DNA from 3 places in the Pseudomonas sp. GOM7 genome. Region 1 is predicted to be linked to each of the others. Evidence: predicted binding sites of a transcription regulator. Region 1 holds the regulator's gene; each other region holds the start of a gene.

Evidence for each region. The regulator FliA, encoded in region 1, starts transcription of late flagellar genes. The targets are predictions, from matches to a motif close to CTAAAGTTTNNNNNNNNNNNGCCGNTAA.
Region 2: motA (flagellar motor stator protein MotA) is a predicted target of FliA. The motif match lies at 2,099-2,126, and genes of this name have one in related genera.
Region 3: OU800_RS07645 (flagellar protein MotY) is a predicted target of FliA. The motif match lies at 1,711-1,738, and genes of this name have one in related genera.

What each region holds. Positions count from the first base shown of each region.
Region 1 is NZ_CP113519.1:3,554,090-3,558,566, reverse strand. Features, by position in the region: gene flhF (flagellar biosynthesis protein FlhF) at 1-492, shown strand, start outside; gene fleN (flagellar synthesis regulator FleN) at 582-1,412, shown strand; gene fliA (RNA polymerase sigma factor FliA) at 1,409-2,155, shown strand; gene OU800_RS15665 (chemotaxis response regulator CheY) at 2,256-2,630, shown strand; gene OU800_RS15660 (protein phosphatase CheZ) at 2,650-3,438, shown strand; gene OU800_RS15655 (chemotaxis protein CheA) at 3,450-4,477, shown strand, end outside.
Region 2 is NZ_CP113519.1:4,659,493-4,663,969, reverse strand. Features, by position in the region: gene OU800_RS20680 (rhodanese-like domain-containing protein) at 1-471, opposite strand, end outside; gene OU800_RS20675 (HDOD domain-containing protein) at 537-2,060, opposite strand; gene motA (flagellar motor stator protein MotA) at 2,181-3,032, shown strand; gene motB (flagellar motor protein MotB) at 3,036-4,067, shown strand; gene rsgA (small ribosomal subunit biogenesis GTPase RsgA) at 4,061-4,477, opposite strand, start outside.
Region 3 is NZ_CP113519.1:1,700,054-1,704,530, forward strand. Features, by position in the region: gene rnt (ribonuclease T) at 1-578, opposite strand, end outside; gene pyrC (dihydroorotase) at 575-1,621, opposite strand; gene OU800_RS07645 (flagellar protein MotY) at 1,775-2,710, shown strand; gene OU800_RS07650 (argininosuccinate synthase) at 2,817-4,034, shown strand; gene gloA (lactoylglutathione lyase) at 4,249-4,477, shown strand, end outside.

The DNA of each region.
Region 1 (4,477 bases):
GTCTCGGTGACTCAGGTCGACCCAGGGCAGTCTCTGCTGCAAGCCCTGGCGCCTGTGGCGAAGAAACGCGTGGTGCTGATCGATACCGCCGGCCTGCCAAGCAATGACCCGGCCCTGCGCCTGCAGCTCGAGAGCCTGGCCGCACGTGGGCTGAAGGCAAAAAATTATCTGGTTCTGGCTGCTACCAGTCAAAACCAAGTGCTGAAAGCGGCCTACCATAGTTATAAGCGCTGCGGTCTTGCCGGCTGCATACTGACCAAGCTGGACGAGGCGGCGAGCCTGGGCGAGGTTTTGGGCCTGGCCATAGGCCAGCGTCTGCCGGTAGCCTATGTCACTGATGGGCCACGTATTCCGGATGACCTGCAGGTGCCGCGTAGCCATCAGTTGGTCAGCCGCGCCGTGAGTCTGCAAGCCGCCGAAGAGCCGAGCGAGGATGCCATGGCGCAATTGTTCGCCGGTCTTTATCAAGGAACCGCGCGGCGAGTCGGCTGACGCGCTAAAGTGTTGCAAGCCCTGCGTTTTTTCCGCAGGGACTAACGGCCGCTAGGCCAAGTCGAAGTTAGACAAGGTGTGTAGAGAACATGGGTATGCATCCCGTACAGGTGATCGCGGTGACCGGCGGCAAGGGTGGCGTCGGCAAGACCAACGTGTCGGTGAATCTGTCCATGGCCCTGGCCGATCTCGGTCGCCGAGTCATGCTCATGGACGCCGACCTGGGTCTGGCCAATGTCGACGTGTTGCTTGGACTGACCCCCAAGCGCACCTTGGCCGACGTGATTGCCGGTGAGTGCGAGCTGCGTGAAGTGCTGCTGCAAGGGCCTGGTGGCATCCGCATCGTGCCGGCAGCGTCCGGTACGCAGAGCATGGTCAACCTGTCACCGATGCAGCATGCCGGCCTGATCCAGGCCTTCAGCGACATCAGCGAGAACCTCGACGTGCTGGTGATCGATACCGCTGCCGGCATCGGCGATGCGGTGGTCAGCTTCGTTCGCGCGGCTCAGGAGATTCTCGTCGTCGTGTGCGACGAGCCCACCTCGATCACCGACGCCTACGCCCTGATCAAGCTGCTCAACCGTGACCATGGCATCAGCCGTTTCCGCGTTCTGGCCAACATGGCGCACAGTCCGCAGGAAGGACGCAATCTCTTTGCTAAGCTGACCAAGGTGACGGATCGTTTTCTCGATGTCGCCTTGCAGTACGTCGGTGCCGTGCCCTACGACGAATGCGTACGCAAGGCGGTGCAGAAACAACGCGCCGTCTACGAGGCCTTTCCACGCTCCAAGTGTGCGCTGGCGTTCAAGGCGATCGCGCAGAAGGTCGACACCTGGCCCTTGCCAGCCAACCCGCGCGGTCATCTGGAGTTCTTCGTCGAGCGCCTGGTGAAACAACCGACTGCAGATTCGGCCGTATGACAGCAGCCTCTGGACTTCGTATGTACAACAAGGCTCAGGCGCAGGATTCCCAGTATCAGTTGATCGAGCGCTACGCGCCGCTGGTCAAGCGCATCGCCTATCACCTGTTGGCGCGCTTGCCGTCCAGCGTTCAGGTCGACGACCTGATTCAGGCCGGCATGATCGGCCTGCTCGAAGCCTCACGCAAATACGACTCCAGCAAGGGCGCCAGTTTCGAGACGTTCGCCGGTATTCGCATCCGTGGCGCCATGCTCGACGAGGTGCGCAAGGGGGATTGGGCGCCGCGTTCGGTGCACCGCAACAGCCGCATGGTCAGCGATGCGATCCGCGCCGTGGAGGCCAGAACGGGGCGAGACGCTAAAGATCACGAGGTTGCGGCCGAACTCCAATTGAGTCTGGAAGATTACTACGGCATCCTTGGCGACACTTTGGGCAGCCGCCTGTTCAGTTTCGACGACCTGCTGCAGGACGGCGAACACGGCGGGTTGCATGAAGAAGCCGGGCACACCCACCTCGAACCTTCGCGGGATCTCGAAGATGAACGTTTCCAGGCGGCTTTGGCCAACGCCATTGCCGGCTTGCCGGAGCGTGAACGTCTGGTGCTGGCGCTGTATTACGATGAAGAACTGAACCTGAAGGAAATCGGTGAAGTGCTTGGCGTCAGTGAGTCGCGAGTCAGTCAGATTCATAGTCAGTGTGCGGCGCGTTTGCGCTCGCGCCTGATGGAATGGCGGGCGGGTTGAGGCAGAAGCAACGATATTGCTGGGCCGGTTTCACGATTAGAAGGCGTATTTGCAAGCGCAATACGTTTGGGACTGTACGGAGGTCGACTTGGACAAGAACATGAAAATCCTCATCGTTGACGATTTCTCGACGATGCGACGGATCATCAAGAACCTCTTGCGTGATTTGGGCTTTACCAACACGGCGGAGGCTGATGACGGTACGTCGGCGTTGCCCATGCTGCAAAGCGGCAGCTTCGACTTTCTGGTGACCGACTGGAACATGCCCGGCATGACCGGCATCGACCTGCTGCGCGCGGTGCGCGCCGACGAGCGCCTCAAGCATCTGCCGGTGTTGATGGTCACGGCCGAGGCCAAGCGTGACCAGATCATCGAAGCCGCTCAGGCCGGTGTGAACGGCTACGTGGTCAAACCCTTCACCGCCCAGGTGCTGAAGGAAAAGATCGAGAAGATCTTCGAGCGGGTCAACGGCTGATGTCGGCCGCGAGGGTGCTATGGAACACGATGATTCCACACTGGGCGAACTCGAGTCGTCCCTGAAGAAAAATGCCCGCGAATTGGTCGATAGCCTCGAAAGAGGCAATTTCGGCAATGCGGTGCAACTGATCAACGAACTGAACAAGGTTCGTGACCGTGGCTTGTATCACGAAGTCGGCAAGCTGACCCGCGAACTGCACAATGCCATCGTCAATTTCCAGCTCGATCCACGCATGCCGCATGCCAAGGAGCTGTCGCAGATCGCCGACGCCACCGAGCGCCTGAACTACGTGGTCACCATGACCGAGCGGGCGGCCAACCGCACCATGGATCTGGTCGAGCAGAGCGCGCCTCTGGTCAATGACCTGGCCGATGAAGCGCAGAGCCTGGGTGCCGAGTGGGGCCGCTTCATGCGCCGTGAAATCGGTGCCGACGGTTTCCGTGAGCTGGCCAAGCGCATCGAGTTGTTCCTCGCGCGTAGCGAGCGTGATGGCAACAAGTTGTCCAGCCATCTCAACGACATCCTGCTGGCGCAGGACTACCAGGATCTCACTGGTCAGGTGATCAAGCGTGTCACTCAACTGGTTACCGAGGTCGAGAGCAATCTGCTCAAGCTGGTACTGATGGCCAGCTCGGTGGATCGCTTCGCCGGCATCGAGCATGACCACGAAGTACTGCGTGCCGAACAACAGAAACAGAAAGCGCCATCTCATGGTGAAGGTCCGCAGATTCATGCCGATAAGCGTGATGATGTCGCCTCCAGTCAGGACGATGTCGACGACCTGCTGTCCAGTCTTGGATTCTAAGGAGCACCCCCATGAGCTTCGGCGCCGATGAAGAGATTCTCCAGGACTTCCTGGTAGAGGCCGGAGAGATTCTCGAGCAGTTGTCCGAGCAGTTGGTCGAACTGGAAAGTCGACCGGATGACATGAGCCTGCTCAATGCCATCTTCCGTGGCTTCCACACCGTCAAGGGTGGCGCGGGCTTCCTCCAGCTCCATGAGCTGGTGGAGTGCTGCCACATTGCCGAGAACGTTTTCGACATCATGCGCAAGGGCGAGCGCCGCGTCGATGCCGAGCTGATGGACGTGGTGCTGGCTGCGCTGGATGCGGTCAACGGCATGTTCAACCAGGTACGTGAGCGTACCGAGCTGACCCCGGCCTCGCCCGAGCTGTTGGCGGCACTGGCACGCCTGGCCGAGCCAGCCGGTGCCGAGCAGGCGGCCGGCCCCGCTGCTGCCGTCGAAGAGGTGACGCAACCTGAGCCGGAACCCGAGCCCGAGCCTGTCGCAGCGGCGCCGGCCTCTTCCGATATCACCGACAGCGAGTTCGCCCAGTTGCTCGATGCCCTGGGCGAGGAGGCGGCTGCCGAGTCGCCGGCAGCCGCCTCGAGTGCCAGCGATGAAATCACCGACGACGAGTTCGAGTCGCTGCTCGATCAGTTGCACGGCAAGGGCCAGTTCTCCGCACCGGCAGCCGCAACTGCGCCAGCCGCCGCGGCTGCCAGTGCGCCAGCAAACGAGCCTGCCGGTGATGAAATCACCGACGACGAGTTCGAGGCACTGCTCGATCAGTTGCACGGCAAGGGGCAGTTCGCTGCGCCAGCCGCACCGGCCAGTGGTTCTGCGGCTCCGGCCAGCGAGGCTGTGCCGGCAGCCCCAGCCAGCGACGAGATCACCGACAGTGAATTCGAGTCGCTACTCGACGAGCTGCATGGCAAGGGCAAGTTCGTGCCGCCCCCCGTATCGGCGCCTGCTCCTGCGGCAAGCAAGCCAGAACCGGCCAAGCCTGCCCCGATAACGCCTGTGGCGCCCGTGGCCAAGCCTGCTGCCAAGGTCGAGCCCGC
Region 2 (4,477 bases), 1.1 Mb from region 1:
GCGTGCTTGCAGGTAGTCGCGCGTGGCGGTCGGGGCTTCGCTCAGGCTCAACTGCACGGGGCTGTCGCCCGGCTCTGGCACGCTCTGGCTGAGCGGGCGGCCTTCGCCGATCCAGGCGCGCAAGCCACCGTTGAGAAAGTGCTGGCGGGGATGACCGATGACGTCCAGCAGCCAGATGAAGCGGCCGGCCCAGCCGCCGCCTTCATCGTCGTACACCACGTAGGTGGCATCCGGACGATGGCCCAGCTCGCTGAACAGCGCTTGCAACTGCGGCAACTCCGGGAGTAGCCCAGGCGCCGGGGGCTGGCCGAGCTGGGTGCGCTTGCTATCGACCCAGCGCGCGCCGGGAATATGCCCTTCGGCATAGCGTGCAGCGCTGCTGAGATCGACCAGTATCAAGTCGTCCGCATCCAGGCGTGCGGCGAGCTCGGCGGGCTCTATGACCAGCGGCAGATCGGCGAAGGGGGACATGGGGCCTCCCGCAATGGAAAGAGGCCGATTGTAGCGGAAAGGTCGCCAGGCTTGTGGCTTTGCCCTCAGCGTGAGCGTTTGCTGAAGTTGCTCAGGGCGCGCTCGATGCATTGCGCCGTTTTGGCAAAGGCCTGCAGGCCGCTCTCGGTGAACGGCTGCCCGCCCTGGTCGGCGAGCAGCAGCATGACCACTCGACCATTGTTGGCAAGTGAGCGCAGCAGCAGGTGCTCGCCCACGAACAGCGCCTTGAGTTCGCCTGGCAGCAGGGCCGAATACTGCGCGGCATTGTCCGGGGTCAGGCGCAACTGCCCTGGCTGGCTGAGCAGGCGGCGCAGGATATGGCTCTTGGCCGGGTCGAGGTTGAGCCCTTGTGCGGCCTTGCCCAGGCCAGCGCTCTGTTGCGCTTGCAGGCGCGTATGTTGGCGGTCGGCAAGCAGTAGCAGGATGCGCTGCAGACCACAGGCCTGGAGGGCATCGCGAGCGCAGGTGATCAATTGTTGCGAGTTGCTGAAGTCGCTGGGCTCGCGAATCAGGCGCATGCACTGCTGGCGCCAGACCTCGGGCACGGCCTGCTTGGCCGCGCCCGCGCGCGGCTCGGCGGACACCAGATGGCGTGCCTGCCAGGGCCACAGCAGTGCTTGTGCCGGGTGCCAGAGGCTGGGATCGTGCCCGGTTCTGGCGCTACTGACTGCCTGCTGGTGCACCTGCTGTTGCACGTCGCTCAGCGGTATCTGCAGATAGAGCCCGACCAGGCGTTGCCAGCGCAGGCAGTGGTCGGTATTCCAGGCATGGTGCGCCGACACGGCCAGGCCGTTGGCCAGCAATACGCAATTGCTGGGCTGGGTCAGCCAGTGGCGCAGAGGAATGTCGGCGTCGAGCATCTGCTGCTGATGCAGAGGATGTTCGTTGTCACGGGCGATATGCAGCGCCTTGACCAGTTGCCGGCGATCGCGGGCCAGTAGCTGGTAGCTGCGCACGATCCATTCCGGCAGGCGCCAGCGCTCGGCCAGTTTCAAGCAGAGCTGGATCAGCGAAACACCCAGAAGTTCATGTTCGACCTTGTTGGCCGGCTCGCCCTTGACCAGCACGCGCTGCTCCCAGGTGTTGAACAGTTGTGGGTAGCTGTTGAGCAGGGGCCACAGCGGTGCGAGAAACAGCAGGCTGCAACCATGCAGCTCATTCCACAAGCGGGCCAGGCGCGTGCCGAACAGGCCGCGCGCCTGTTGGCTGGCATGCTGGCTGATCAGCAGGATCTGGCGCAGGGACTGGGGAATTTCCGCTTCCGGTATCGAAGGCGTCTGCTTGAGCAGGTTTTCGCAGCGTGCAAGGCCCAGGCGGGCGAGGGCGGCTTCCAGGCTGTCGGCCGGCTCGCTCAGGCTGCCGCCGGACTGGTTGGCCTCACGCAATATTTGCAGCGCGAAGGTTGGGCTAAGCTCTATCTGGTCGGCCATGTCGCGCCAGGTCTTGCGGCTGTCGGCCAGGGTGCGGCAAAGATGCGCATGCTGCGTCTGCTCGAGAGGCAGGCGTAAAGGGCCCAGTAGCTGCAACCAGGCATCGAGACTGCGCGGCATGGGTTTGGGGGTCGGCATCTTCAACGTGAGCCAAACTGGCTTTTGACCTTAACTGGCTATAGTCTGGCGTATAAGTTCCGATAATTAGAAGGGTTGTTTTCAATAACCCATCCACTAGGCTCTGCAAGCGTTTATTCCATGGTAAAAATCATAGGCATCATTGTCGTTTTTGGCTGCGTGCTCGGTGGCTTCATACTTTCGGGCGGGAAGTTCATGGCATTGATCCACCCTTTCGAGGTTCTGATCATCGGCGGTGCGGCACTAGGGGCGTTCCTGCAGTCCAACCCGGGCAACATGTTCATGTTGGTGTTCAAGAAATCCCTGAGCATGTTCGGCACCCGCTTCACCCATACCTATTACCTTGAAGTGCTCAAGCTGCTCTACGAGATTCTCAACAAGAGCCGACGCGAAGGCATGATGGCCATCGAGGCCGATATCGAGGATCCCAACGCCAGCGCGATCTTCAGCAAGTACCCCGGGGTGATCAAGGATGCGCGCATGACCGCGTTCATCTGCGATTACCTGCGCATCATGTCGTCCGGCAACATGGCGCCGCACGAGCTGGAGGGGCTGTTCGACATGGAGCTGGCCAGCCTCAAGGAAGAACTGGAACACCCGGCCCATGCTGTGGCCAAGGTGGCCGACGGTATGCCGGCCATGGGTATCGTGGCGGCGGTACTGGGTATCGTGATTACCATGTCGATCCTGGCCGAGGCGGACAACGCGCAGATCGGTGAGAAGGTGGGTACGGCACTGGTGGGGACCTTCCTCGGCATTCTTGCCTCCTACGGTTTCTTCGGGCCGCTATCCAACGCGCTCGAGCACGATGCCAAGGAAGAGGTGAATCTCTACGAGGCGATCAAGGCGAGCCTGGTCGCTTCTGCTTCCGGCATGCCGCCGACGCTGGCCGTGGAGTTCGGTCGCAAGGTGCTGTACCCGGCCCATCGCCCGAGCTTCAGCGAGCTCGAGCAGGCCATGCGCGGCAGCTAAGCGATGGAGAACAACCAACCCATCATCGTCAAGCGGGTCAAGAAGACCGCGGGCGGGCACCATGGTGGTGCCTGGAAGATCGCCTTCGCCGACTTCGCCACCGCCATGATGGCGTTCTTCCTGGTGATGTGGCTGATGACCTCGGCCACCCCCGAGCAGAAGAAGGCCATCTCCGGTTATTTCCAGGATCCCATCGGCTTCACCGAAAGTGCCAGCCCCTACGCCATCGACCTGGGTGGCACGCCGACGCCGGCACCCGAGCGCACCCTCAACCCGGATGTCTCGGAAACGCCGGAGAGTCAGCCGGACGAAACCAGTGTCAGCGCCGATCAGATCGAGACCCTGGCCGACAAGATGGAGCGTGAGCGTCTGGAGCTGCTGCTGCAGGAGTTGCAGAACAAGGTGGAGGAAAACCCCGAGCTGCAGCGCTTCAAGGATCAGATCCTGTTCGAGATCACTCAGGATGGCCTGCGCATCCAGATCATGGATGCCGCGAACCGGCCGATGTTCGCCCTTGGCAGTGCCGAGCTGCAACCCTACTTCGAGGACATCCTGCTGGCCATGGCCGACACCATCAAGGCCGTGCCGAACAAGATCAGCATCAGCGGCCATACCGATGCCAAGCCCTTCGTTGGGCGCGGCGACTTCGGCAACTGGGAGCTGTCGGCCAACCGCGCCAATGCAGCGCGGCGTACTCTGGTCGCCGGTGGCTACCCGGACGAGCAGGTGGCACGGGTGGTGGGCTATGCCTCGTCGGCGCTGTTCGACCGTGAAGATCCGTTCAATCCGGTCAATCGGCGCATCGATATCGTCGTTCTGACCAAGCGTGCCCAGCGCGATATCGAGGGTGAGCAGGGCAGTGAGGCCGCGCCTGCACAAGAGGGAGCGGCGCCAGCAGGAACGCCTGGCAGTGCGCCGGACAGTGGTGCCAAGGGCACCCCCGAGACTGACGCATTGCCCGCCGACCAGCTACGTCAGCGTCTGAACATCTTCGACAGCGGCGGCACCTCGCTCGACCAGCTCAACCGTCAGTAATCGTCCTGTGGCAGGCTGGCGATGATGTGCCGGTAGCTGGCCATGCGCTGCGGCTTGATGCGCCCATCCTCCAGGGCCTGCAGCAGGGCGCAGCCCGGTTCGCGGTCATGCTTGCAGTCGCGGAAGCGGCAGCGCCCGAGCAGTTCGTGGAACTCGATGAAGCCCGCTTCCACGTCGTCACGGCTGACATGCCCCAGGCCGAATTCGCGGATGCCGGGCGAGTCGATCAATTGGCCGCCGCCAGGGAAGTGGAACAGGCGCGCCGTGGTGGTGGTGTGCGTTCCCTTGCCGGTCAGCTCCGACAATGCACCGACTCGGGTATCGACGCCCGGCAGCAGGCTGTTGACCAGCGAAGACTTGCCGACACCGGACTGGCCGACGAAGACACTGACATGGCCGTTCAGGCGCTC
Region 3 (4,477 bases), 1.9 Mb from region 1:
TGCGCCTCCTTGCCATCGAATTCGATGCCGGCAGCCTGGCAGGCCTTGGCCAGCACGGTCTGACCATAAGCGAGGCCGGCCAGGGTGGCGGTGTCGAAGCTGGAGAAGGGGTGGAAGGGGTTGCGCTTGATGCCGCAACGCGCTACCGCGGCATTGAGGAAACCCAGGTCGAAGCTGCTGTTGTGGCCGACCAGGATCGCGCGCTTGCAGCCGGCCGATTTGATCGACTTGCGCAGGCCCTTGAAGATCTCGCCCAGGGCATGCTCCTCGCTCACCGCCATGCGCAGCGGATGGTCGAGCTTGATGCCGGTGAATTCCAGCGCCGCCGCTTCGATATTGGCACCCTCGAAGGGCTCGATGCGGAAGAAATGGGTGTAATCCGGGTAGAGGAAGCCGCTCTCGTCCATGGCGATGGTGGTGGCGGCGATTTCCAGCAGGGCGTCGGTGGCGCTGTTGAAACCACCGGTCTCGACATCCACGACCACCGGCAGGTAGCCGCGAAAGCGCGCCGCCATGGGCGTGCGCGGGCCGGCCGGCAGGCTGGGTTCGAGTTCGTCGTCGTAGTTGTCTTCGCTCATGCCTGGCCCTCCAGCAGTTTCCAGCGCAGGGTTTCGCCGGCGCGCAGCGGCACCACGCTGTTGTCGCCCAGCGGCAGGCTGGCCGGCACTGTCCATTCTTCACGCACCAGGGTGATGCTGTCCGTGTTGCGCGGCAGGCCGTAGAAGTCCGGGCCGTGGAAGCTGGCGAAGGCCTCCAGCTTGTCCAGGGCGCCGCGCTGCTCGAAGGCCTCGGCATAGAGTTCGATGGCGGCATAGGCGGTGTAGCAGCCGGCGCAGCCGCAGGCCGCTTCCTTGGCGTGCTTGGCGTGCGGTGCCGAGTCGGTGCCGAGGAAGAACCTGGGGTTGCCGCTGGTGGCAGCATCGAGCAGGGCTTCCTGGTGCACGTTGCGCTTGAGGATCGGCAGGCAATAGAAGTGCGGGCGAATACCGCCGACCAGCATGTGGTTGCGGTTGTACAGCAGGTGGTGGGCGGTGATGGTGGCGCCGACGTTGGCCGAGGCGGCCTCGACGAACTGCACCGCGTCACGGGTGGTGATGTGCTCGAACACCACTTTCAGGGTGGGGAAACGCTCGACCACGCGGCTCAGGTGTTCGTCGATGAAGGTCTTCTCGCGGTCGAACACGTCGATCTCGGCGCGGGTCACTTCGCCATGCACCAGCAGCAGCATGCCGACTTCGGCCATGGCTTCGAGTACCGGGAAGATCTTGTCGATGCTGGTGACGCCCGAGTCGGAGTTGGTGGTGGCGCCGGCCGGGTAGAGCTTGGCCGCATGCACGAAACCGCTGGCCTTGGCCGCGCGCACATCCTCGGGGCTGGTGTTGTCGGTGAGGTAGAGCACCATCAGCGGCTCGAAGCGGCTGCCGGACGGGCGTGCCGCGAGGATGCGCTGGCGATAGGCGTCGGCTTCGGCGGCGTTGCGCACCGGCGGTACCAGGTTGGGCATGATGATGGCGCGGCCGAAAGTGCGCGCGGCGTCGCCGACGGTGTGTGGCAGCACCGCGCCATCGCGCAGGTGAATGTGCCAGTCATCGGGACGCAGAAGAGTCAGACGGTCGGACATGGGGGCTTCCAGGCGGGTAAAACGTGGCCGCATGGTACCTGAAAAGCGCCGCTTCGCGCTCGCGCCAGCGCGACAATCGCACGCAGGGGGTCAAGTTTCCGCGCGCCCGACCGATACCCCGTGAGAATGCCGTGAACCGCCGTGGAGTCGACCGTGCGTGCGCCCAATTACCTTCTGATCAGCCTGCTGGCCGGCATGCCCCTGTGTCTGCCGGCGCATGCCATCAGCTTCCAGACGCGGCTGGAAAAGGTGGAGTGGACGGTCGAGGGCGACAAGTTTGAGTGTCGCCTGAGCCAGCCGATCAGCAACTTCGGCAGCGGCGAGTTCGTCCGTCGCGCGGGTGAACAGGTCACTTTCCGCCTCAAGGCCCGCGAGCACTGGCTCGGCAATGGCTCGGCAACCCTGTTGGCGGCTGCCGCACCCTGGCAACCGGGGCGCGGCGACATCAACCTCGGCGTGGTCAGCGTCGCCAATGGCGAGGTGCCGTTCAACAGCTCGCAGGAGCAGGGCGCGCGTCTGCTCGCCGGCCTGCTGGAAGGGCGCAGCCCGCTGGTGCGGCATCGCACCTTCAATGGCGGCGACAGGCTGGAGGTGCGCCTGCTGCCTGTGAAATTCCACAAGGCCTATGAAGATTACGAAGCCTGTACCGCCAAGCTGCTGCCGGTGAACTTCGACCAGATTCGCCTGGCGCAGATCGGCTTTCCCGGCGGCGGTATCGACCTCGACCCGATGGCCAAGGCCAAGCTCGACATCATCCTCGAGTTCGTCAAGGCCGACCCGACCATCAACAGCTTCCAGATCGACGGCCATGCCGACAACAGTGGTAACCGTCTGACCAACCGCGACCTATCACGCCGCCGCGCCCTGGCGGTGCAGGAATACCTCAAGGCTCACGGTATTCCTGTCGAGCAGATCACCGTGCGCTTCCATGGCGAACGCTATCCATTGGTACCGAACACCAGCGAGGCCAATCGCGCGAAGAATCGCCGGGCGACCTTGCGTCTGGATCGTGTGCCGCCAGCCGAGGTACCGCAGCAGAGCGCGCCCGCTCCGACGCCGGCCGATCCGCCCGGCAGCCAGCCGTCCTGAAGCGCTTTGGCGTCGCTTCGTCAACTCTGTCTGTCGCGCCCCTGTAAATTAGGGCGTGAGGCCAGTAGAATCACGGGTTTTACCGTACAACCCGTGGAGTGATGGCATGGCGGACGTCAAAAAGGTAGTTCTGGCCTATTCCGGTGGCCTGGACACCTCGGTGATCCTCAAGTGGCTGCAAGATACCTATAACTGTGAAGTGGTGACCTTCACCGCCGATCTCGGCCAGGGCGAGGAGGTCGAGCCGGCTCGCGCCAAGGCCCAGGCCCTGGGCGTCAAGGAAATCTACATCGACGACCTGCGCGAAGAGTTCGTGCGTGATTTCGTCTACCCGATGTTCCGTGCCAACACCATCTACGAAGGCGAGTACCTGCTGGGTACGTCCATCGCCCGTCCGCTGATCGCCAAACGTCTGATCGAGATTGCCAACGAGACCGGCGCCGATGCCATCTCCCACGGCGCCACCGGCAAGGGCAACGACCAGGTGCGTTTCGAGCTGGGCGCCTATGCACTGAAGCCGGGCGTCAAGGTCATCGCGCCGTGGCGTGAGTGGGATCTGCTGTCGCGCGAGAAGCTGATGGATTATGCCGAGAAGCACGCCATCCCGATCGAGCGCCACGGCAAGAAGAAGTCGCCGTACTCCATGGATGCCAACCTGCTGCACATCTCCTATGAAGGTGGCGTGCTGGAGGACACCTGGACCGAGCATGAAGAAGACATGTGGCGTTGGACCAAGTCGCCGGAAGCGGCGCCGGACACCCCCACCTACATCGAGCTGAGCTACCAGGGCGGTGACATCGTTGCCATCGACGGCAAGGCGATGACCCCGGCGCAGGTGCTGGCCGAGCTGAATCGCATCGGTGGCGAGAACGGCATCGGCCGTCTGGATATCGTCGAGAACCGTTTCGTCGGCATGAAGTCCCGTGGCTGCTACGAGACCCCCGGCGGCACCATCATGCTCAAGGCTCACCGCGCCATCGAGTCGATCACCCTCGACCGCGAAGTGGCGCACCTGAAAGACGAACTGATGCCGAAATACGCCAGCCTGATCTACAACGGTTTCTGGTGGAGCCCGGAGCGTCTGATGCTGCAACAGATGATCGACGCTTCCCAGGCCAACGTGAACGGGGTGGTGCGCCTGAAGCTGTACAAGGGCAACGTCATCGTCACCGGCCGCAAGTCCGACGATTCGCTGTTCGACGCCAACATCGCGACCTTCGAGGAAGATGGCGGCGCCTACAACCAGCAGGACGCGGCGGGCTTCATCAAACTCAACGCCCTGCGTATGCGCATCGCTGCCGGCAAGGGCCGCAAGCTGGTCTAACAGGCTGTTGAAAAACTACCTGCGTTGGCAATACTGCGTTAAAAACGGCCTCAAAATGCTCATTTACAACTCGTAAACTGCGCTTTTTCGGCCGTTTTTGCCTTGTCTTGCCTGCCTCGCCTACGTTTTTCAACGGCCTGCTAAGCTGAAATTCTTGCCTCACAAGGACCCCGGCCAAGTGCCGGGGTTCTGCTTTCCAGAAGAGGAAAACCTGATGAGACTGCTGCATACCATGCTGCGCGTGGGCGACCTGGACAAGTCCATCGCCTTCTATACCGAAGTGCTGGGTATGACTCTGCTGCGGCGCAAGGATTATCCGGACGGCCAGTTCACCCTGGCCTTCGTCGGCTATGGCGACGAGGCGCACAACAGCGTGATCGAGCTGACCTACAACTGGGGGGTGGACAGCTACGAGCTCGGCACCGGCTACGGCCATATCGCCC